3 regions of the Variovorax sp. PAMC26660 genome follow, and region 1 is predicted to be linked to each of the others. Evidence: riboswitches for the same ligand, from Rfam matches in the RefSeq annotation. Region 1 holds a riboswitch; each other region holds the start of a gene.

Region 1 (7,376 bases):
ATGCCCAGGTGCTGCTGCAAACGTTGGCGCAGGTTGACGCCGGCGGCGTAGGCACGCTCGATGATCTTCGGCGTGTCGTCGTCGGTGCGGACGGTCAGCGAATCGAAGGCGGTGGTGTTGACCGGCTCGCGACCCATCTGCGCGAGGCCTTGCGCGAGGATGGCGGTGAGCGCCGCTACGCGCTGTGCGATGCGCGTCAGGCCATCGGGCCCGTGGTACACGGCGTACATGCTGGCGACGACGGCCGGCAGCACCTGCGCCGTGCAGATGTTGGATGTGGCCTTCTCGCGGCGGATGTGTTGCTCGCGCGTTTGCAACGCGAGGCGGTAGGCGGGCTGGCCGTGCGTGTCGACGCTCACACCGACGAGGCGACCCGGCAGCGAGCGCTTGAACGAGTCGCGGCAAGCCAGGTAGGCGGCGTGCGGGCCGCCGTTGCACAGCGGCATGCCGAAGCGCTGCGTGGTGCCGCAGACGATGTCGGCATCGAACTCGCCTGGCGCGACGAGCAAAGTGAGTGCCAGCAAGTCGGCCGCGACGATGAAGGCGGCGTCGCACTGGTGCGCGTGGCCCGCGAGCGGTCGCAGGTCGTGCACGTGGCCGGTGGTGGCGGGGTATTGCGCGAGCACGCCGAAGAACTCGCCGCTCACCATCAGGTGCGGCAGCGTTTCGGACACGGTGCTCACCTTGACCTCGATGCCCAGCGGCGCGGCGCGCGTCTTGATGACTTCGATGGTCTGCGGATGGCAGTCGCCCGAGACCAGGAACACGTTGCTTTTGCTCTTCACGCTGCGCTTGGCGAGCGTCATGGCCTCGGCGGCCGCCGTGGCTTCGTCGAGCATCGATGCGTTGGCGATGGCCATGCCCGTGAGGTCGCACACCATCGTCTGAAAGTTGAGCAGGGCTTCCATGCGGCCCTGCGAAATTTCGGCCTGGTAGGGCGTGTAGGCGGTGTACCAGGCGGGGTTTTCGAGCACGTTGCGCAGGATCACGCCCGGCGTGTGCGTGCCGTAGTAGCCCTGGCCGATGAAGCTCTTGAACACCTTGTTCTTCGACGCCATCGCCTTCAGTTCGGCCAGCGCATCGGCTTCGGTCACCGGTGCGGGCAGGCGCATGGGCCTGGTGCGGCGGATGGCCGCGGGCACGATGCCGTCGATGAGTTCCGCCCGCGTCGCCGAGCCGATCACCGGCAGCATGCGCGCCTCGTCCGCCGCATCGATGCCGATGTGGCGGGCGAGAAATTCTTCGGCGTTCTCTAGTTCTTGCAAAGAGGGAAGGGCGGGAATCGGCATGGCGGTGAAGGCTTGGGGAGAAGAAGGAAAGGCGGGGGAACGCGGTGGATCAGGATTCGGCGGCGAACTTGTCGTAGGTGGCCGAGTCGAGCAGCGCGTCGAGTTGCGCGGGTTCGCTCAGCTTGACCTTGAAGAACCAGCCGCTGGCCAGCGGGTCGCTGTTGGCAAGCGACGGATCGGCGCGCAGCGCTTCGTTCACTTCGGTGATCTCGCCCGACACGGGCATGAACACGTCGGCGGCGGCCTTGACCGATTCGACGACGCCGGCGACTTCGCCTTGCGCAAAGGTCTTGCCGACTTCAGGCAGGTCGACGAACACCACGTCGCCCAGCGCGTCCTGCGCGTGCAGGGTGATGCCGACGGTGGCGGCACCGCCCTCGGCCAACACCCATTCGTGGTCCTTGGTGTACTTGATGCTCATGGGAAAACTCCTCGTGGAAAAAATGAATCGGGGTGCAGAGCCTAGCCGGGTCTGCAGTGTTCAGCCGCGGTAGTAGCGGGTCGGCACGAAAGGCATGGTCGAGACTTCCATCGGCACGGGCTTGCCGCGCACGATGGCCTGCACGCGCGTGCCGGGTTCGGCAAAGGCGGTGGCCACATAGCCCATGGCGATGCAGCGGTCGGCCGTCGGGCCGAGCAGGCCGCTGGTGACGACGCCGATGTCCTGGCCCTCGAAGGACTGCAGCACCGTGCCGTCGCGCACCGGAATGCGCTCGAGGGCGACAAGGCCCACGCGCTTGCGCTTGAGCGTGTCGTGGTCGGTGTGGCCGGCGGCCCCTGCCGTGACTGCGGCGAGCTGCGCCAGGATCTTGGCCGCGCCCGGAAAGCCGCCTTCGCGCGCGCCGCCCGCGCGGCGCACCTTCTGCATCGCCCAGTTGAGCGAGGCCTCGACCGGCGTGGTCGTGGTGTCGATGTCGTTGCCGTACAGGCACAGGCCGGCTTCGAGCCGCAGCGAATTGCGCGCACCGAGGCCGACGGGCTTGACCTCGGACTGGGCCAGCAGCAGGCGGGCCAGAGCGTCGGCATCTTTGGCGGCCACCGAAATCTCGAAGCCGTCTTCGCCGGTGTAGCCGCTGCGGGTGATGAAGGCGGCAATGCCGCCGATCTGCACCGCGCCGCCGGTCATGAACACGAAGCGCTCGATGCCGGGCGACAGCCGCGCCAGCGTGGCGGCGGCCTGCGGGCCTTGCAGCGCGAGCAGCGCGTGGTCGGGCAGGGGCTGAACGTCGCAGCGCGCGCCGATCTGGCGCTGGATGTGGGCGATGTCGTCCACCTTGCAGGCGCCGTTCACGATCACGAAGATCGAGCCGTTGCCTTCGTTGAAGAACATCAGGTCGTCCAGGATGCCGCCTTCGTCGTTCAGCAGCAGGCCGTAGCGCTGCTTGCCGGCGGGCAGGTCGATCACGTCGACCGGCATCAGGGTCTCGAAGGCGGCGGCCGCGTCGGGCCCGACCAGGCGCAACTGGCCCATGTGCGAAATGTCGAACAGGCCGGCCGCGTCGCGCGTGTGCTTGTGCTCGGCCATCAGGCCGGCGGGGTATTGCACCGGCATCGAGTAGCCGGCGAAGGGGACCATGCGGGCGCCGAGTTCCACGTGCAGGTCGTAGAGCGGCGTCTTGAGAAGTTGGGCGTCGGAAGCGGAGGAAGCGGCCACGGGGCACTCCAAAGGGGCAGTCGAAATCCATGGCTGCAACGCCACGGGCTACCCCTGCTGTCCTCTTTACCTGAGAGATTCGCCCCACGATCGGGGTTTGCTCCTTCGGTGGGCCGGTGCAATGCATGCAACGGCCTCTCTCCAGCAAGGAAACGCCGGTTTGCACTGGCGCCTTGTCAGTCCTTTTGCCTGAGCGTTCGGGAATCCCCTGCGCCTTCGGCGGCCCCGTCGTGCGGGGCTCTCTCCTGACCCGGGCGAGTGTAGTGGATCGCGCGGACCGCAGCTTCAGGCTTCAGTGCACGACCTCGGCCGGCGGCAGCAACCGGTCGATGCGCTCGCGCAGCGATTCGGCGCGCTCGGGGCCGGCGGTTTTCTCGATTTCGCTGAGCATCAGCGCGGCGATGGTCAGCATGGCCTCGCGGTCGCGGGCTTCGCGCAGGGCGTCGCGCATCTGCAGCGCGAACTTCGGATCGCGCCGCACGAACATGCGCTCGCAGATGTCGAACAGGAACATGCGCGTGGTTGCCAGCGAACGCTTGCCGTCGAAGGTGTCGGTGGAGGTTGCGATGCGGATCGGCTCGGCGGCGGCCAGCGGGGCGGGCTGCGCAGCCGCAGCGGCCTGGGCTGTCGCTTGCGCGGCGGCAACGGCGGCGGCGGCTTGCGGGTCTTCCAGATAGCCCCGCTGCACCAGCGTGTGGATCGCCTGCTCGGCTTCGCCACGGTTCGTGAAGAGCGGGCTGAAGTCGGTCAGCGAGCGCCGACCGTCGGCCATCAGCAGCAGCGCGCGCTCACGCTGGCTGAGCGTGCGCTGGCCGCCCTGGAGTTCGTCGCGCGCCTTGTCGGTCTTGGTGGGAAACATGGCAGCCACAGCTTTCGGAGGTCGAGGGCTGCAGCATCGTGGCCGGCGGTGACATCTTCATGAACCTATTTCCCTTACAGGGGAAAAATCGTCGCCGGCTCTTGGCGCGGGTCAGGCGCCGATGCTTTCCTTGCGGATCAGCCACTGGTTGCCCACGCGCTGCAGCTCCAGCGTCTTGCGGTCGGTGTGGTTCAGCTTGTCGGCGCGGTAGACCTGCTTGAAGCGGGCGCTGGCGGTCTGGCCGTTGACGCTGATCACCAGGTCGTCGATGGTCACGCTGATCTTCGACTTGCCCGTGATGCGGGCGCGGCGATCGGCTTCCCAGCGCTTGCGGTCCTGGTTGCGGGCTGGCGTGAAGTCGGGCGCGTAGGCTGCAAGGTAGCGGTCCACGTCGCGGGCGGACCAGGCTGCGGCCCAGGCGCGCACGGCGGTTTCCACTTCGGCGATGCCGGCAGTGGGCGCCGCCGCAGGTGCCGCGGCGGGTGCCGGTGCCGGCGTCGCTGCCGCAGGCGTTGCCGGGGCGGCTGGCGTCGTGGGCGCTGCCGGCGTGGCAGCAAAGGCTGCCGTGGACAGCAGGCCCCCGGCAAGAAGACAGGTGACGAATCGATTCATGGCGCGGTTTCCCTCTTTGTCAGTTATCAGCGTCGAACGCGACGCCGATTCTGGCAGTGAATCCGCTGTGGGCCGAACCGGCGCCCGTTCAGGCGGTCGCGGCCCCTTCGAGGTCGACCGGCGCGATCACCGGTGCCCGGTTGCGCAGCCGCAAGGCCAGCACGGTCGCGACGCACAGCACGCAGAGCACCGCGGTCAGCGTGACACCCAGGCCGCGCGCATCCGACAGCATGCCGAACAGCGGCGACACCAGCCCGCCCACCGACAGCGCCAGCCCGAGCGTGATGCCGCTGGCCGTGGCCGGGTTGCGCGGCAGGTAGTCCTGCGCCAGCGTGACCTGAGCCGCGAACGGCAGGAACATCGCCAGGCCGAGCAGCGCGGTACAGGCCAGCGCCCAGCCGGCCGTCGGCGCGAGCACAAGGCATGCAAGGGCCGGCAATGCCAGCAGGTAGCCGCTGCGGATCGTGCCCATGCGGCCGAGGCGGTCGCCGAGCCAGCCGCCGAGCAGCACGCCCACCGCACCCGAGGCGGTGAAGCAGGTGAGTGCCGCAGCGCCCTGGAAGGTGGTGCCATGCAGGTCACGCGTGATGCGCAGCGAGAGCATCGACAGCACCGTCACATAGGGAATCGACCAGCCCACGATGGTTGCCACCAGCAGGCTGAAGGCGCGCCAGTCGTTATGGGGCTTCAACAGCTCGCTGCCGGCCTGCTTCCTGGCTAACGCTGCCGCTGCGGCGCCCGCGCCGCGCCGCGCATTGGCCACCACCCACACCACGCCCATCGCCACCGCCGGCACGCCCAGCAGGTAGCTGCGCGACAGGCCACCGCCGCCGACCACCGTGGCCGCCAGCACCGGCGCGAACGAGGCGCCGATGGTGCCGCCCACCGAGAACACGCTCATCGCCTTTTGCGACGCGCCGCCGGCCGCGCGCGCCGCCACCGTCGCGGGCGGGTGGTACGCCGCAATGCCCAGCCCGCACAGCGCAATGGCGATCCAGGTCAGCAGGTAGCTCTGGCTGATGCCCGCCAGCACCACGCCCAGCGCCGCCACCAGAAAGCCCACCGGCACCAGCCAGCTGCGCGGATGGCGGTCGGCGTACAGGCCGAACAGCGGCTGCACCACGCTCGACAGCCCGGTGGCCGCCAGCATCAGCCCGCTCACGGCCGTGTAGCTGTAGCCGCGTTCCAGCACCATGAAAGGCAGCAGGGCGGGCACGAGGCCCTGATAGAGGTCATTGACGGCATGGGTGCCGGTGAGCAGCCCGAGTCGGCGCTTGTTCATTCGATCGCTTCCTTGATTGATTTCCTGAGAGGAAAGGCATCGTAGGAAGGCGTGCGAAGATGTTCTCGCTACGAATCAACAAGCATCGTCGAGAAATGGACAAACTGAATCTGCGCCCCGAACAAGGCGAGTCGACCCCGCGGGCCGTCGCGGTGCTGGCGACCGACCCCGATGGCGACGCCTTCATTCCGCCGCACACGCACCGGCGCGGCCAGCTCATCCATGCGATCTCGGGTGTGATGATCGTCGGCGCCGTGGCCGGCAGTTGGGTGGTGCCGCCCGGTCGTGGCGTCTGGGTGCCGCCGGGCATGGAGCACCAGATCCGCATGGCGGGCGAGGTGAAGATGCGCACCGTCTTCGTCGAGCCCGGCACGCGCGCCGACATCGGGCGCGAGTGCCGCGTGATCCGCGTGGGCGCATTGCTCAGGCAACTGATCGTCACGGCCGTGTCGCTGCCGCTGGACTACGCGCCGGGCAGCCGCGACGAGCGCGTGATGGAGCTGATCCTCGATGAGATCGAGGCCGCGCCCGCGCTGTCGCTGCACGTGCCGATGCCGCGCCACGCCCGGCTGGCGGTGCTGTGCGAGGAACTGGTGCGCGACCCGTCGCTGCCCGCGACGCTCGACGACTGGGCGCTGCGGCTGCACATGAACACGCGCACGCTGGCGCGCCTGTTCCAGCGCGAGACCGGCATGAACTTCGGCGCGTGGTGCCGGCAGGCGCGGCTGTTGTTGAGCCTGCCGCAACTGGCGGCGGGTGCGTCGATCCTGGAGGTGGCGTTGGCGCATGGCTACGAGAGCCCGAGCGCCTTCACCGCGATGTTCCGGCGCACGCTGGGCATGCCGCCCAGCGTGTACCTGCGCCGCGACTACTTGGCGTAGACCAGGTCGCGCAGCGCCAGCGAGACCCACGGCACGTAGGTGATCACCATCAGGCACGCCATGATCACCAGCACGAAAGGCACGAGGTGCTTGACGATGCGGTCCAGCGATATGCGCGCCACGGTGCAGGCCGCGAACAGGTTCACGCCGAAGGGCGGCGTGATCATGCCCAGGGCCAGGTTCACCACCATGATCAGCCCGAAGTGCACCGGGTCGATGCCGAAGTGCACCGCCACCGGCGCCAGGATCGGCGCGAGCACGATGATCGCCGCGCTGGTCTCGATGAACATGCCGATCACGAACAGCGCCGCGTTCACGCCCAGCAGGAACATCGCCGGCGACTTCAGCACTTCCTGCAGCCAGTGGCCAATGGCGTCGGGCACGCCCGCGCGGGTGATCAGGAACGCGAACAACCCCGCGTTGGCGATGATGAACATGATCACCGCCGACGACATCACCGACTTGCGCAAGATCGTGTACAGGTCCTTGGGCTTGATCTCGCGGTAGATCACCATGCCCACCACCAGCGCGTAGAACACCGCCACGGCGGAGGCCTCGGTCGGCGTGAAGACGCCGCCGTAGATGCCGCCAAGGATGATCACCGGCATCAACAGCGCCCAGCCGGCCTGCCACAGCGCGCGGCCGAAGGGCATGCGGCCTTCGCCGTCGGTCTTGCCCCAGCCCTTCCACTTGCAGTAGACCCACACGAACAGCATCAACGCCAGGCTGATCAGGATGCCGGGGCCGAAGCCCGCAATGAACAGCTCGCCGATGGACACTTCGGCGCTCACGCCGTAGA
Region 2 (7,376 bases), 1.1 Mb from region 1:
CGCGGCGCTGGCGACCAGCACAGCCTGCGAGGCTTGCCCCGAAAAGCCGGCGAGCGTGGCCCACAGGCAGCGGATCGACGCGGCATCGAGCCCGGCCGTGGGCTCGTCCAGCAGGAGCAGCGGGCGTCCCGACGCCAGCCCGGCCGCCATCCAGACCTTGCGCTTCGAACCCGTCGAAAGCATGTACATCTTCTTGTCGAGGTGCGGGCTCAGGGCGAAGCCTTCGACCAGGGCCTGCCACTTTTCTTCGCTGAAATGCGGGTTGCCCTTGTTCAGGGTGGCCGCGCATTCGCGGGGAGTGACTTCGTTGAACCGGTCCGTCGTGGGATCGACGAAGAACACGTTCTGGCGATAGGCCTCGGGTGCGCTGTCCAGTCGCGCGCCGGCCGCGGTCAACCGGCCGGTGGCGGGCAGCAGGCCGGCGATCACCTGGAGCAGCGCGGACTTGCCGGTGCCGGTGTCGCCGTACAGCAGCGTGACACCCGGGCCGATGGAGGCGTTCCAGTCGGCGGCGAGTGCGGGTTGACCCGGATATGCGAAGCCGAGGTCCTGGATCTGGAGAAGGGGGCGGGGGAGGGGAGAGTCGGTCGTGTTCACGCGGCGGTTTTAACTCATAGGGCGATGACGGCTGGCTACCATTCGCGCATGAAAAAACTCCTCACCGTCGGCGCCGGCAGCTTGCTCCTCGCCCTGGGGCTCGCGGGCCCCGCCATGGCCGCGCCTTCGGCGCAGGTCTTCGTTGCGGTCAAGGCGCCGGAGTCCGTCGATGCCGAGTGGCGTGCCCACCTGTGCGCCTTGCTGCCCCAGCCCTGCGACGCCCAGGCGCTGACGCTGCACCGGCCGCGCGGTGGCGCGCCCGGCGACTACGTGGTCATTTCAGAGAAGCCGCTGGCCATGGCGCGCCTGAAGCGCAATGCCGCCACCGCCGCCTGGCAGCTCGATCGCCTGCACGACTTCTCGAACTACGTGGCCTCGCTGCAGCAGGACCGCAAGAGCGACGACCCCGAGGTGTATCTCAGCCTCGCGCCGGCGCTCTATCCACTGGCCGAAGGCCGCTGGGCCGCGGCCGTGACGCAGCGCCAGTCCGAAAGCTACTCGGGTGGTGGCGCGTCTTTCGTCACGGCCGACTTCGTGCCGCTGGACACGCCGCCGGGTCAGCCGGCCAAGGCCGCGCACGAAGGTGTTCCTTACTGGTGTTCGCGATCGATCCGCGCCTGCTTCAGCGAGAAGGACTACAAGACCTCGCAGCACTGCCACGACGAAAGCCGCGGCAGCCTGCGCATTGCCTACGACGAGCCCGCCAAGGCAGGCGAGCCCTATGCGTGGCGCTACACATGGCTGCAAAGCGACTGGCCCGCGAACACCGGTCCCAGCGCCAACAAGCGCACCACCGTCAGCTTCACCGACGACTCGACCGAAGGGCTCGACTTCTGCGGCGGCGGCATGCAGTAGTTTTTTCGGCGTGCCATCAGGCCTGAGCGGCCCGAGTGGCACACAAACTGCTTAGAGAAATCGATCCAGGAGAAATGCCGGCTCGATGCTTCGAGTTAGTGCATTACCGAAGGCGATAGCCCAGAACGCTCAGGTCCCAAGACTGGATTTTTTCTAACGCTGGAGAGCGTTGCCCGGCGCCGTTCAAGGTGCCGAGGGCAGCCGCCGAAGGGGCAAGCCATGTGCGATGTGCGCGCATGGTGAATCTCTCAGGCCAAAGGACAGCAGGGGCACGCCGCGCCAACGCGCGGGGTGTCCTTGTTCGCTTCCGGAGCCTGTGTCCATGACTTTCATCCGAGCGCCTCGCGCATCCCTGCCATCGGCTTTGCCGCGGCGGCGGCCCGCGCGTGGCCGAAGCCTTTTCACGTTCACACCTTCCCCATTCCTTCCACCGGAGAACTGAAGCATGCTGTCGAAAAAAAACCTGATGACAACCCTCCTCGCGGGCGCGCTGTTTGCCGCCGCTTCGGCGAGCAGCTTCGCGCAGGATGCGGGCAAGGTGCTGCGCCTCGTGCCGCAGTCCGACCTGAAGATCCTCGACCCGATCTGGACCACCGCCTTCGTCACGCGCAACCACGGCTACATGGTCTACGACACGCTCTTCGGCGTGGACGAGCGGGGCAAGGTGCTGCCGCAGATGGTCGACAAGTACACGACCAGCGCCGACGGCAAGACCTGGAACTTCACGCTGCGCAAGGGCCTGGCCTTCCATGACGGCAAGCCTGTCACCTCCGACGACGTGCTCGCCTCGCTCAAGCGATGGGGCCAGCGCGACGGCCTGGGCCAGAAGATGTTCGCCGCCATGGACAAGACCGAGGCGGTCGATGCCAACAGCTTCAGGTTCGTCTTCAAGGAGCCCTTCGGCATGGTGCTCGACGCGCTGAGCAAGCCTTCGTCGAACCCGCCCTTCATCATGCCGGCGCGCGTGGCCGCCACCCCGGCCGACAAGCAGATAGACGACGCCACCGGCTCCGGCCCCTACATCTTCAAGAAGGACGAATACCGCCCCGGCGAAAAGATCGTCTACCTGAAGAACACCAAGTACGTGCCGCGCGCCGAGGCGCCCTCCGGCACGGCCGGCGGCAAGAACGTGTACGTCGACCGCATGGAATGGATCGTCCTGAAGGACGCGCAGACGCAGGCCAATGCGCTGGCCAACGGCGAGGTCGACATGATCGAGTGGGTGCCGTCGGAGCAGTACACCGCACTCAAGAACAACCCCGCCATCACGCTCGACAGCCCCGTGTCGAAGGGCTCGTTCGCGCTGCACCTGAACCACCTGATCCCGCCCTTCGACAACCCCAAGATCGCGCAGGCCGCCTTCATGGCCATCAACCAAGAGGCGCTGATGCGCGCCCAGCTCGTGCACAAGGAGCTGTACAACAGTTGCGCTTCCATCTACCCCTGCGGCTCGGCCTTCGCGTCCGACAAGACCGGCTACTTCACCGGCAAGCCGCAGTTCGAGAAAGCCAAGGCGCTGCTCAAGGAAGCAGGCTATGACGGCAAGCCCGTGGTGCTGATGTACCCGGCCGACTTCGCGGTGCTCAACAAGTTTCCGCCGGTGATGGCGCAACTGCTCAAGCAGGCCGGCTTCAACGTCGACATGCAGTCGATGGACTGGCCCACGCTGGTCACGCGCCGCGCCAAGAAGGACCCGGTCGACAAGGGCGGCTGGAACCTCTTCATCACCGGCTGGGGCATTGCCGACAACATGAACCCGATGTTCTTCGCGCCGCTCACGGGCAATGGCGAAAAGGGCTGGTTCGGCTGGGCCACCGACGACAAGCTGGAGCAGCTCAAGTCCGACTTCCTTGCCAGCACTGACGAACCCAAGCGCAAGGAGTTGGCCACCGCCATCCAGCAGCGCGTGTACGACACCGGCATCTACGCGCCCATCGGCGAATACAAGCCGCTCACGGCCTACCGCAAGGGCGTGGTGAGCGGCGTGGTGCGCTCGCCGGTGGCCGTGTTCTGGAACCTGAAGAAGAACTGACGCGGCCGGACCCGGGAGTCACCCATGCTGCTCTTTCTTGCACGCCGCATTCTCTCGACCGTGCCGGTGCTCGTCATCGTCGCGCTCATCGTGTTCCTGATGCTGCGGCTCGCGCCCGGCGACCCGGCCGCCGCCATCGTGGGCGACAGCGGCACCAGCGAGAACATCGCCCGCGTGCGCGAGCAACTGGGGCTCAACCAGTCGCTGCCCGTGCAGTTCTTCCACTGGAGTGCGCAACTGCTGCAGGGCAACCTGGGCGAGTCGTACTTCATGAAGAAGACGGTGGTGGAACTGATCGGCCAGCGCATCGAGGCCACGGTGTCCCTCGCCGCCGTGACGCTGGTGGCCACCATCCTCATCGCGGTGCCGCTCGGTGTGATCGCAGCGTGGCGCCACGGCGGCTGGCTCGACCGCATGCTGATGGGCTTCTCGGTCATGGGCTTTTCAATACCTGCGTTCGTGATCGGCTACGTGCTCATCTGGATCTTCGCGCTGCACCTGCAGTGGCTGCCGGTGCAGGGCTATCAGCGACTGAGCCAGGGGCCCTGGCTGTGGATCAAGCACCTGATCCTGCCGTCGATCACGCTGTCGATCATCTACGTGGCGCTGATCGCGCGTGTCACGCGCGCGGCCGTGGCCGAGGCGATGACCGAGGACTACATCCGCACTGCGCGTGCCAAGGGCATCTCCGAGACGCGGCTGCTGATGCGCCACGCGCTCGCCAACGCGGCCATTCCCATCGTCACGGTCATCGGCATCGGTATTGCGCTGCTGATCGGCGGCGTGGTGGTCACCGAGACGGTGTTCGCCATTCCGGGGCTCGGGCAGCTCACGGTCGACGCGGTGCTGTCGCGCGACTTCCCGTTGATCCAGGGCATCACGCTGTTCTTTTCCGTCATCTATGTGCTCATCAATCTGCTGATCGATGTGAGCTACCTGGTGTTCGACCCCCGCATCCGGTACTGAACGAAGTGAACGGAAACACCATGACCGATTCGACCCTTCCCCTTCCCCTTGCCACAGTGCCAGACATCGCCATCGAAGCGCTGGCACCGCCGCAACGGCGCTCGCTGCTCAAGCGCATCCTGGCCGACTGGTCGGTGCGCGCGGGCGGCAGCGTGTTGCTGCTGCTCGTGCTGATGTCGCTGGCCGCGCCGTGGCTCGGCACCATCGACCCGACCGCCATCGACCCCGGCAGCGGCAACCTCATGCCCGGCACGCGCGGCGAGTTCAACAGCCTGGCCGGCGACACCTTCGAGCACCTGTTCGTGATGGGCACCGACAGCCTCGGGCGCGACATCTGGAGCCGCACGCTGTACGGTGCGCGCGTGTCGCTCACGGTAGGCATTGCCGTGGCCGCGCTCGCCATGGTGTTCGGCATGCTCGTGGGCCTGCTGGGCGGTTACTTTCGCCGCATCGACGGCGTGATCATGCGGCTGATGGACGGCGTCATGGCCATCCCCGGCATCCTGTTCGCGATCAGCCTCGTGGCGCTGTTCGGCGGCACGCTGCTCACCGTGGTGGTGGCCATCGCGGTGCCCGAGATTCCGCGCGTGGCGCGGCTGGTGCGCTCGGTGGTGCTCACGGTGCGCGAAGAGCCGTATGTCGAGGCGGCGATTGCGCTCGACACGCCGACCTGGAAGATCCTCGTGCGGCACATCCTGCCGAATGCGATTGCGCCGCTGATCATTCAGGCGACTTATGTGTGCGCCTCGGCGATCTTGGTGGAAGCCATCCTGTCCTTCCTCGGCGTAGGCCTGCCGGCGGACATGGCGACCTGGGGAAACATCATGGCGGAGGGCCGCGCGCAGTTCAACCAGTACCCGCACAACGTCCTGTTTCCGGGCATCTTCCTGGCGCTCACGGTGCTGGCGGTGAACATCCTGGGCGACGGGCTGCGCGACACGCTCGATCCCAAGTTCAACAAGCGCGGAGGCTGAGCCATGGCACAAGCCCCCGTACTTTCCGTTCGCGACCTTGCCATCGCATTGCCGCGCGGCGGCGACCGGCCGCATGCGGTCGACAAGGTTTCCTTCGATGTGCCGCCGGGCAAGATCGTCTGCCTGCTCGGCGAATCGGGCTCGGGCAAGTCGGTCATTGCCAATGCGGTGATGGGCCTGCTGCCCGCAGGGCTCGTGCCGGTGCGCGGCACTATCGAACTGCAGGGCGAGAACCTGCTCGCCGCGCCGACATCGCGCCTGCGCCAGTTGCGCGGCCCGTCGATGGCCATGGTGTTCCAGGAGCCGATGACCGCGCTCAACCCCGTCATGACCTGCGGCGCGCAGATCGACGAGATGCTGGCGCAGCACGTGCGCATGGGCAAGGCCGACCGGCGGCAGAAGATCCTCGCGATCATGGCGCGCGTGCGGCTGCCGGAGCCCGAGCGCATCTTCGCGTCATACCCGCACCAGCTCTCGGGCGGGCAACGCCAGCGCATCGTGATCGCGATGGCGCTGATCCTCAAGCCCGCGCTGCTGATCTGCGACGAGCCGACCACCGCGCTCGACGTGACGACGCAGGCGGAGATCCTCAAGCTCATCCTCGAGCTGCAGACCGAGAACGGCACGGCCGTGCTCTTCATCACGCACGACTTCGGCGTGGTGGCCGAGATTGCCGACGAGGTGGTGGTGCTGCAGCTCGGCGCCATGATCGAGAAGGGCGACAAGATGGCGGTGCTCACGGCGCCGCGCGAGCCCTACACGAAGATGCTGCTCGATGCGGTGCCCGAACTGTCCGCGCACAAGCGCCCTCCGGTGGCGGACGCCTACCCGCTGCTCAACGCTGTGAACATCTGCAAGACCTACGTCACGGGCAGTTGGCCCGGCAAGCGGCGCACGGTGAAGGCGGCGCGCGATGTGTCGCTCGCGGTGCGGCCGGGCGAAACCGTGGGCATCGTGGGTGAGTCGGGTTCGGGCAAGTCGACGGTGGCGCGCTGCATCGCGCGGCTGATCGACCCGACCTCGGGCGACATCTTTGCCGATGGCCGGTCGGTGGCGCACGCCAAGGGGCGCGCGCTGTCGCCGTTTCGGCGCACGGTGCAGGTGATCTTCCAGGACCCGTACCGCTCGCTCAATCCAAGGCAGACCGTGGGCGCGTCCATCGTCGAAGGGCCGGTCAACTTCGGCATGCCGCACGACAAAGCCTGGGCGCGCGCCGAAGAGCTGATGCGGCTGGTGCGGCTGTCGTCCGATGCGCTGCACCGCTACCCGAGCGAGTTCTCGGGCGGGCAGCGCCAGCGCATCTCGATCGCGCGCGCACTGGCCTGCGACCCGCAGGTGCTGATCGCCGACGAGGCGGTGTCGGCGCTCGACGTGTCGGTGCAGGCGCAGATCCTGCGGCTGCTCGACGAGATCCAGCAGCGGCTGAAGATCGGCATTCTCTTCATCACCCATGACCTGCGCGTGGCCAGTCAGATCTGCGACAGCGTGATCGTCATGAGCCAGGGTGAAATCGTGGAGCGTGGCGAAGTGCGCGACGTGTTCTTCGCGCCGCAACACGAATACACGCGCAAACTGCTGGCTGCTGCGCCCGGCCGCGACTTCGCCTTTGCACGCAGTTGAAATTTCTTCGTTCCCACGTCAATGAAAAAAAGGATGTCATGAAAGTCTTCATCGCCGGTTTCCAGCACGAGACCAACACCTTCGCGCCCAGCAAGGCGGACTGGGCCGCCTTCAACGCGGGCTCCAGCTTTCCGCCGTACCGGCGCGGCGCTGCGATCGTCGAGGCCTATGCGGGCAGGAACATTCCCGTCGGCGGGTTCATCGACGCGGCGCGCGAGAAGGGCTGGTCGCTGGTGCCTTCGGCCTGGGCCGGCGCCACGCCCTCGGCGCACGTGACGGAAGACGCCTTCGAGCGCATCTCGGCCGCGATCACCGAAGACCTTGCAGCCGCG
Region 3 (7,376 bases), 1.9 Mb from region 1:
GACGACCACGTCAGGACGCACCTTGAGCACCGTCTCGGCCAGTTGCTCGGGACAGCTGAAGTCGGCATTGAAATCTGTGCTGTCGAAATCAAGCGCGACCAATTCACCCAATGGCGCCAGGCTGCGCTGCAGCTCCCAACCGACCTGCCCACCCTTGCCCAGCAACAACAACTTCATGCAGCAGCCTTCGCGTCGTATTGCTTCTCCACCCATTCACGGTACGCGCCGCTTTGCACATTGCGCACCCATTCGCCGTTCGCGAGATACCACTCGACGGTCTTGCGAATGCCGGTGTCGAAGGTGTCTGCGGGCTTCCAGCCGAGTTCGCGCTCGATCTTGCGCGCATCGATGGCGTAGCGGCGGTCGTGCCCCGGGCGGTCGGTGACGTAGGTGATCTGCTCCTTGTACGGCTTGCCATCCGCCTTGGGGCGCAGTTCGTCGAGCAGCGCACACACGGTATTGACGATCTCGATGTTCGGCTTCTCGTTCCAGCCGCCGACGTTGTAGGTTTCACCCAGCTTGCCAGCTTCGAGCACCCGACGGATGGCGCTGCAGTGATCCTTCACGTAGAGCCAGTCGCGCACCTGCATGCCGTCGCCGTACACGGGCAGCGGCTTGCCGGCCAGCGCGTTGACGATCATCAGCGGGATCAGCTTCTCGGGAAAGTGGAACGGCCCGTAGTTGTTCGAGCAGTTGGTGGTCAGCACCGGCAGGCCGTAGGTGTGGTGCCAGGCGCGCACGAGGTGGTCGCTGGCGGCCTTGCTGGCCGAGTACGGGCTGTTGGGCTCGTACTTGTGTTCCTCGGTGAAGGCCGGGTCGGTCTTGGAGAGCGAGCCGTAGACCTCGTCGGTGGAGACGTGCAGGAAGCGGAAGGCCGCCTTCTGGTCGGCCGGCAGCGCACTCCAGAAACCGCGCACGGATTCGAGCAGGCGGAAGGTGCCCAGCACGTTGGTCTGGACGAAGTCTTCCGGGCCGTGGATCGAGCGGTCGACGTGCGATTCGGCGGCGAAATTCACCACGGCGCGCGGCTTGTGCTCGGCCAGCAGGCGGTCGAGCAGCGCGCTGTCGCCGATGTCGCCCTGCGCGAAGATGTGATTCGGGTTGCCCTTGAGCGACGCGAGCGTTTCCAGATTGCCCGCGTAGGTCAGTTTGTCGAGGTTCACGACCGGCTCGTCGCTGTTCGCGATCCAGTCGAGTACGAAATTGGCGCCGATGAAGCCAGCGCCGCCGGTAACCAGGATCATGGGGTCCCCTGTTGTTGTGAAACGATTTGCCCTTCGACAAACCAACAGGCGATTATCCCATCGGCCAGAGGGGCCCAAGCCGCAGGTTTGGCGCTGGCGCAAGCCCCGCCTACAATCGCCCCACTGCAGGAGAGCGGGCCACCCCGGTGGCCCTACCGAAGGCGCAAACTCCCATAAACGCTCAGGTCGGTCCGAACAAGGGATCTGTACTGCACCAACTGAAATGCCGTCTGGAGAGCCACCACGCCACGTGGTGCACCGAAGGAGCAAACCCGCTGCGGGTGCAGCAGGGTGAATCTCTCAGGTACCGAGGACAGGGGGAGCGGCAACTTGGACGGCGGTCGTCCGGTTGCTTGCTATTGATTAAATAGCACACCACGCCCGCCATTCAAGCGCTACAACCTCAAAGGTACTTGAAATGCGCGTGATCGTTCTTGGCGCCGGCCTGCTCGGCGTGACTTCGGCTTACTACCTCCAGCAACTCGGCCACGAAGTGACCGTCATCGACCGGCAGGCCACGCCCGCCGCCGAAACCAGCTTCGCCAACGGCGGGCAGATCTCGGTCAGCCATGCCGAACCCTGGGCCAACCCGAGTGCCCCGCTCAAGGTGCTGCAATGGCTGGGCAAGGAAGACGCCCCGCTGCTGTTTCGCATCCGCGCCGACATGCGCCAGTGGCTCTGGGGCCTGCAGTTCCTGCGCGAATGCACGCCAGCGCGCACCCGGCACAACATCGAGCAGATCGTCCGTCTGGGCACCTACAGCCGCGACACGTTGCAGCAGTTACGCCACGACACCGGCCTGAACTACGACCAGCGCACCCAGGGCATCCTGCATTTCTATACGACGCAGAAGGAATTCGACGGCGCCCTCAAGCCCGCCGAGCAGATGCGCGCCCTGGGCTGCGAGCGCCTCGTGATCTCCGCCGACGAAGCCGTGAAGCTCGAGCCCGCCCTCGCCCACATCCGCCCGCAACTGGCAGGCGCCACCTACACGGCCGAGGACGAATCGGGCGATGCCAACCGCTTCGCGCGCGAACTCGTGGGCCTGGCCGCTGCGGCCGGCGTCAAGTTCCTGATGAGCCACACGGTGACCGCCCTGCGTGAAGCCGGCGGCAGCATCGACCACGTCGAAGCCACCGACGCCGAAGGCCGTTTCCAGCGCATCCGCGGCGACGCCTTCGTGCTCGCGATGGGTTCGCTGAGTCCCCTGTATGCCGCGCCTCTCGGCATCCGCCTGCCGATCTACCCGGCCAAGGGCTACTCGGTGACGCTGCCGGTGAAGGATGCCTCGAAGGCCCACCAGGTCTCGCTGACAGATGACGAATTCAAGCTCGTGTTCTCGCGCTACACCTCCGAATCGGGCGACCGCCTGCGCATCGCCGGCACGGCCGAACTCAACGGCTACGACCGCGACCTGAACCGCGTGCGCTGCGAAGCCATCGTGCGGCGCGTCGAAGAGCTCTTCCCCGGCGCCGGCGACACCACGCAGGCGCAGTTCTGGACCGGCCTGCGCCCCGCCACACCGAGCAACGTGCCGCTGATCGGCAAGACCAAGCTGCCGAACCTGTACCTGAACACCGGCCACGGCACGCTCGGCTGGACGCATGCCTGCGGCTCGGGCAAGTCGATCGCGCGGATCGTGAGCGGGCTCGCGCCGGAAGTCGATTTCGCGTTCACGGGCATGCCGGCGCCCGCGCCGCGCGCACTGCAGCCAGCCTGAGCGCGTCGTTCTTCGCTCGCTCAGTCGTTGCTGGTGAACACCGTCAGCACGCCCGTGTACCCATACAGATGGTGCCGGGCGATCTCGCCTGCAGCGAAGAAGCCGACCAACGGCACGTCGCCCAGCGCGTGGCGCACGATCTGCAGTTCGGCACCCGGCGCGCCGAAATGCGGGCCGCCGCGCCCGGAGCAGCTCACGTACACCGCCCCCGCAATGCGCCGCGCCGGATGCGGTGCGGCCTCCGCCTCGCCCGCCGCGACGGCGCGTGCGGTGGCCAGCGTCTGCTCTTCCGGTTCCAGCTCCTCGCGGATTTCCGCGCAGATGCGCATCAGGTCGGCGCGCGCGGCCTGCGCATTGCGGCGGCAGAAGGTCAGGCGCATACCCGCTTCGGCGTTGTCGGCAATCGCGATGCCGCGCCGCGTCGGGTCAAGGCCGATGATGTGGCGCACCAGCACGTCGGCGCCCAGGTCGCCCGTACGGCGGATGCCGTCGCTGCCCGCGTCGGCCAGGCCGACCAGCGTGCTGCGCACCGCGTCGATGGCTTCCTGTGGACGGTCGAGTGACACCTGCAGATCGGCCAGCAGCACGTCGAGCGCAGGCTCGCCATCGAGCTTGAGCAGCAGGTTGCCGTCGGCCTCGGTGATCTCGCGCTCGCGCACGGCGCCTGAGCGCAGCGGCTGGCAGCCCTGCGTGACGCGCGACACCAGCCGCACGTCCTCGCCGAACACCACGCCCGAGAGGCCGCCCGAAAAAACACCACCCGCCGCGCCATGGCCGCGGATATTGCCGTTGCCGCCGACCGCGAACTGCAGCGCGCTGCCTCGGCCCGACGAGAGTCCGCCGAACAGGTAGCCGGTGTCGGTGCGGCCCGCCATCTCGGCGATCAGTTCCGACAGGTCAGGCGTGGCCGGGTCGGCATGCACGAGCGCGGTGTGCGCCTCGAAGCCGCTCATTTCTGAGTTGCCCAGCGGCGCCACGCCCGAGAACACGCGGTACTGGTCGCTCGGCAAGGCGCAGAGCATCAGGCTCATGCCGGGCTCGTCGAAGTACTCGGCGTTGTTGGCCGACACGCCGATGCCGACCGTGCCCGACCAGTCGGTCACTTCGGGCAGCTCGGCGCTCAGGTGGTCGAGGATTTCCTGCGCCTCGCTCGCATAGTGGTCGGTGATGTAGAGCAGCCCGAGCGTCGGCGAGGACGCGTAGTCAGGCAATGCCATCTGTGCGCGCAACTGGGCCAGCACAAGGCCGGCCGCCATGCGCCATTGCGGATGGGTGGCATGACCAGAGGGAAACAACTTCATGATGCGTGCCGACCCGTTCTCTTCAAAAAAAGTATGTGTATGACGTCAGCGCCGGCTGGCGGTTCGCTTGCGCGCGGCGGTCGACGTCTTTTTTTTGGCGGCGGGTGCCGCCGTCTTCTTCGCGGCAGCGGCAGGCTTGCGGGCGGCCGCTGCCGGCTTGCCCATCACCTTGCCGACCACATCGGCCAGCGGCTGGGCCATGGCTGGCACCTTGAGCTGGGCCGCATCTTGCAGCGCCGAGCTGGCGATCTGCTGGAACTGTTCGGTGAGCGAGCCCCACCACTGCATCGGATCGACCACGCCATCGGCGGCGGCGCCAGCCTTGGCCGAGGCCGGCTTGCTGCGCGGCTTCTTCGGCGACGGTGCTTCTTCAGGCTCGGCGTCGTCCTCGACTTCGGCCGGTTCAGGCTCAGGTGTTGCCGCAGCAGCCGCAGGTGCCGGCGCCATTGCAGCCGCCTGCTTGGTGAACGCGCTGGCGATGTCTTCCATCCGCACGTTCATGCCGCGCAGCGTCGACAGCGTCATCTTCTGCACTTCGAGCGCCTGGATCGTGGCCTTGAGCGCATGGCCGTTCTGTTCGAGCCAGTACTGGACGGTCTTGAGTTCCTGGATGCGCTTGTCGACCTCTTCCACGCTCAGCGTGGGCGCAACCCAGCTCGCGAGGCTTGGAATCCCGGGCACCGCGCCGGCGCCGGCACCCGCAGCGGCGCCCCCGGCGAGGTTCTTCAAGAAGTCGAATCCGGGGACGAATTGACTGAAGGCAAAGGGTGGGCTGGCGTTGCTCATGCAGGAGGTCTCCGGGTGGGTTTTCTTGTGTTGCCAGCTTACTCCAAGCCTTCGGCCTTTGGCCCGGCCTGAAATGGGCCTTTACCCGCCCGCTACCCCTCAAAGCTCGCTGCGGACCTTGCTGAAAACTTTCCAGAAAGTGGCGTCCTGCGATGTCGCGAAGTTGATCCGCATCATGGTGCTGGGCGGGCGCCGCGCATGGAACAGCGAGCCCGGCGCCAGCAGGTAGCCCTCGTCGAGCATGCGCTGAGTCATCGCGTCCGTATCGACACCCGTATCGACCCAGCCGAACAGCCCGGCCGGCTCCGACGCGAAGGTGCAGCCGTGCGACATCGCCAGCTTCACCGTGCGCGCCCGCGCGCCGTCGAGTCGGATGCGCACCCGCTCCGAATGCCTGCGCAATTGCCCCTGGTCGATGCACCACGACAGCGCCCGCTCGAACAGCGTGGGCGAGGTCAGCGTGGCCAGCAGCTTGGTTTCCAGCATCCGCTCCTTCAGCGCGGGCGGCGCCGCCAGAAAACCGATCCGCCAGTTGGGCGCCAGGATCTTCGCAAAGCCGCTGACGTAGATGGTGCGCTGCAGCCCGTCGAGCGCGCTCAGCCGCGTGGCGTGCTCGGGCGCGAGGTGGCTGTAGGTGTCGTCCTCGACGATGTGAAAGTCGTATTCGTTGGCCAGCTTCAGCACGCGGTGCGCGCTGCCCGGCGTCAGGCTGTAGCCGGTCGGGTTGTGCAGCACGCTCACGCTCACGAACAGCTTGGGGCTGTGCAGCTTGCAGTACTGCGCCATCACCTCCAGGTCGGGCCCGTCGGCGCGGCGCGGCACCGGCAGGATGCGCATGCCCAGCGCTTCGAGCCGCGCAAATTCGAGCGCCCAGCCCGGCTCCTCGACCATCACCGGATCGCCGGCCCGCAGCAGCGTGCGGCTCACGACGTCCAGCGCATGCGTGGCGCCGATGGTGGTGATGATCTGGTCGGGCGAGGCCGGCACGTTGATGCCCACCAGCTTCTGCGACAGGCTGCGGCGCAGGCCCATGTCGCCGGCCGGTTCGCCGTACTGCAGCGACAGCTCCTGCAGCGCGGCTGTACTGGTCATGCGCCGCACGGCCGTGGGCATGAAGGTCGACGTCATCCAGTCCGGCGGAAACAGGCCCATGCCCGGCTGCGGCTTGTCGCTCGGTCGGTGGAACATGCTGCGGATCAGCGAGCTTGCGTCGGCCGGCACGCGCGAGGCCATCATCGGCTTGGCCAGGGGCGCGGCATTCGCCGGCGCGCGCTGGTCCTGGACGGGGGCCGAGTCCCGCACATAGAAGCCGCGCTGCCGGCGGGCCTCGACCAGCCCCTGCGCCAGCAACTGGTCATAGGCCGCGACCACGGTGTACGGGCTCACGCCCTGCTGCCGCGCGCATTCGCGCACCGACGGCAGGCGGGCGCCGGGCGGCAGCAGGCGGGTGCGGATGCGCTCGGCCAGCCGGTCGGCCAACTGCCCCGTGAGCGACTGTGTGGAGGTGCGTGTCAGCATGCTGTCGGGTGAGAAAAGTCGCTGTGCCGAAAGAATGACCAATACAGAGACCTTGATTGTTTGATCATCTGTATCGGAACTGTAATGGTCTCAAGTTTAGAGTGTGTGTCATGAACTGGCAAGAATTCACCGCGCTGCTGGTGCTGGCCACGGCGATGAGTTTTTCGCCCGGTCCCAACACCACGCTCTCCACCGCCCTCGCGGCCAACGGCGGCCTGCCGCGCGCGATGCGCTTCGTGGTCGCGGTGCCCGTCGGCTGGACGCTGCTGCTGGTGTTGTGCGCCGCCGGACTCGGCGCGCTGGTGGTGGCGGTGCCGCCGCTGCGCCTGGCCATCAAGGCCCTGGGCATCGGCTACCTGCTGTGGCTGGCCTACAAGCTCAGCGGCAGCGCCACGCTGGGCCGCGCCGACGGCGCCAACCTCAGTGTCGGCTTCGGCCAGGGCGTGATGCTGCAGTTCGTCAACATCAAGGCTTGGCTGCTCGCGCTCACGCTGGTGGCCGGCTGGATCGCGGGGCAGCCCGATGCGCTGGGCCGCTTTGCCATCGTGGCGCCGGTGATGCTGTTCTATGCCTTCGTCAGCAACTTCACCTATGCGCTGGTCGGCGCGCTGTTGCGCGAATGGCTGGCCAAGGGCACGCGGCTGCTGTGGTTCAACCGCGCAATGGCCGCCGTGCTGGTGCTCACGGCCTGGTGGATGCTGGGCGTATGAGCAACAAACTCAACATCAAGGACGAAACGCTGGGCATGTGGCTCGGGGTGATCGGCGTCGCGCTGTTCGCCATCACGCTGCCGATGACGCGGCTGGC

The links. Region 1 has a riboswitch for glycine ahead of gcvT (glycine cleavage system aminomethyltransferase GcvT). Riboswitches for the same ligand answer to the same signal wherever they lie in the genome.
Region 2: another riboswitch for glycine. It lies ahead of H7F35_RS19545 (ABC transporter substrate-binding protein); the one in region 1 lies ahead of gcvT (glycine cleavage system aminomethyltransferase GcvT).
Region 3: another riboswitch for glycine. It lies ahead of H7F35_RS15825 (D-amino acid dehydrogenase); the one in region 1 lies ahead of gcvT (glycine cleavage system aminomethyltransferase GcvT).

Annotation. Positions count from the first base shown of each region.
Region 1 is NZ_CP060295.1:5,224,571-5,231,946, forward strand. It holds gene gcvP (aminomethyl-transferring glycine dehydrogenase) at 1-1,289, opposite strand, end outside; gene gcvH (glycine cleavage system protein GcvH) at 1,339-1,710, opposite strand; gene gcvT (glycine cleavage system aminomethyltransferase GcvT) at 1,771-2,943, opposite strand; glycine riboswitch at 2,991-3,098, opposite strand; glycine riboswitch at 3,111-3,201, opposite strand; gene H7F35_RS24670 (hypothetical protein) at 3,236-3,802, opposite strand; gene H7F35_RS24675 (DUF4440 domain-containing protein) at 3,914-4,414, opposite strand; gene H7F35_RS24680 (MFS transporter) at 4,503-5,696, opposite strand; gene H7F35_RS24685 (AraC family transcriptional regulator) at 5,792-6,577, shown strand; gene H7F35_RS24690 (TRAP transporter large permease) at 6,565-7,376, opposite strand, start outside.
Region 2 is NZ_CP060295.1:4,141,158-4,148,533, forward strand. It holds gene H7F35_RS19535 (ATP-binding cassette domain-containing protein) at 1-597, opposite strand, end outside; gene H7F35_RS19540 (hypothetical protein) at 646-1,452, shown strand; glycine riboswitch at 1,602-1,726, shown strand; gene H7F35_RS19545 (ABC transporter substrate-binding protein) at 1,919-3,484, shown strand; gene H7F35_RS19550 (ABC transporter permease) at 3,509-4,450, shown strand; gene H7F35_RS19555 (ABC transporter permease) at 4,471-5,424, shown strand; gene H7F35_RS19560 (ABC transporter ATP-binding protein) at 5,428-7,044, shown strand; gene H7F35_RS19565 (M81 family metallopeptidase) at 7,083-7,376, shown strand, end outside.
Region 3 is NZ_CP060295.1:3,316,528-3,323,903, reverse strand. It holds gene rfbD (dTDP-4-dehydrorhamnose reductase) at 1-177, opposite strand, end outside; gene rfbB (dTDP-glucose 4,6-dehydratase) at 174-1,244, opposite strand; glycine riboswitch at 1,361-1,461, shown strand; glycine riboswitch at 1,465-1,571, shown strand; gene H7F35_RS15825 (D-amino acid dehydrogenase) at 1,663-2,964, shown strand; gene H7F35_RS15820 (FIST C-terminal domain-containing protein) at 2,985-4,265, opposite strand; gene H7F35_RS15815 (PhaM family polyhydroxyalkanoate granule multifunctional regulatory protein) at 4,311-5,051, opposite strand; gene H7F35_RS15810 (PLP-dependent aminotransferase family protein) at 5,151-6,569, opposite strand; gene H7F35_RS15805 (LysE family translocator) at 6,680-7,279, shown strand; gene H7F35_RS15800 (DMT family transporter) at 7,276-7,376, shown strand, end outside.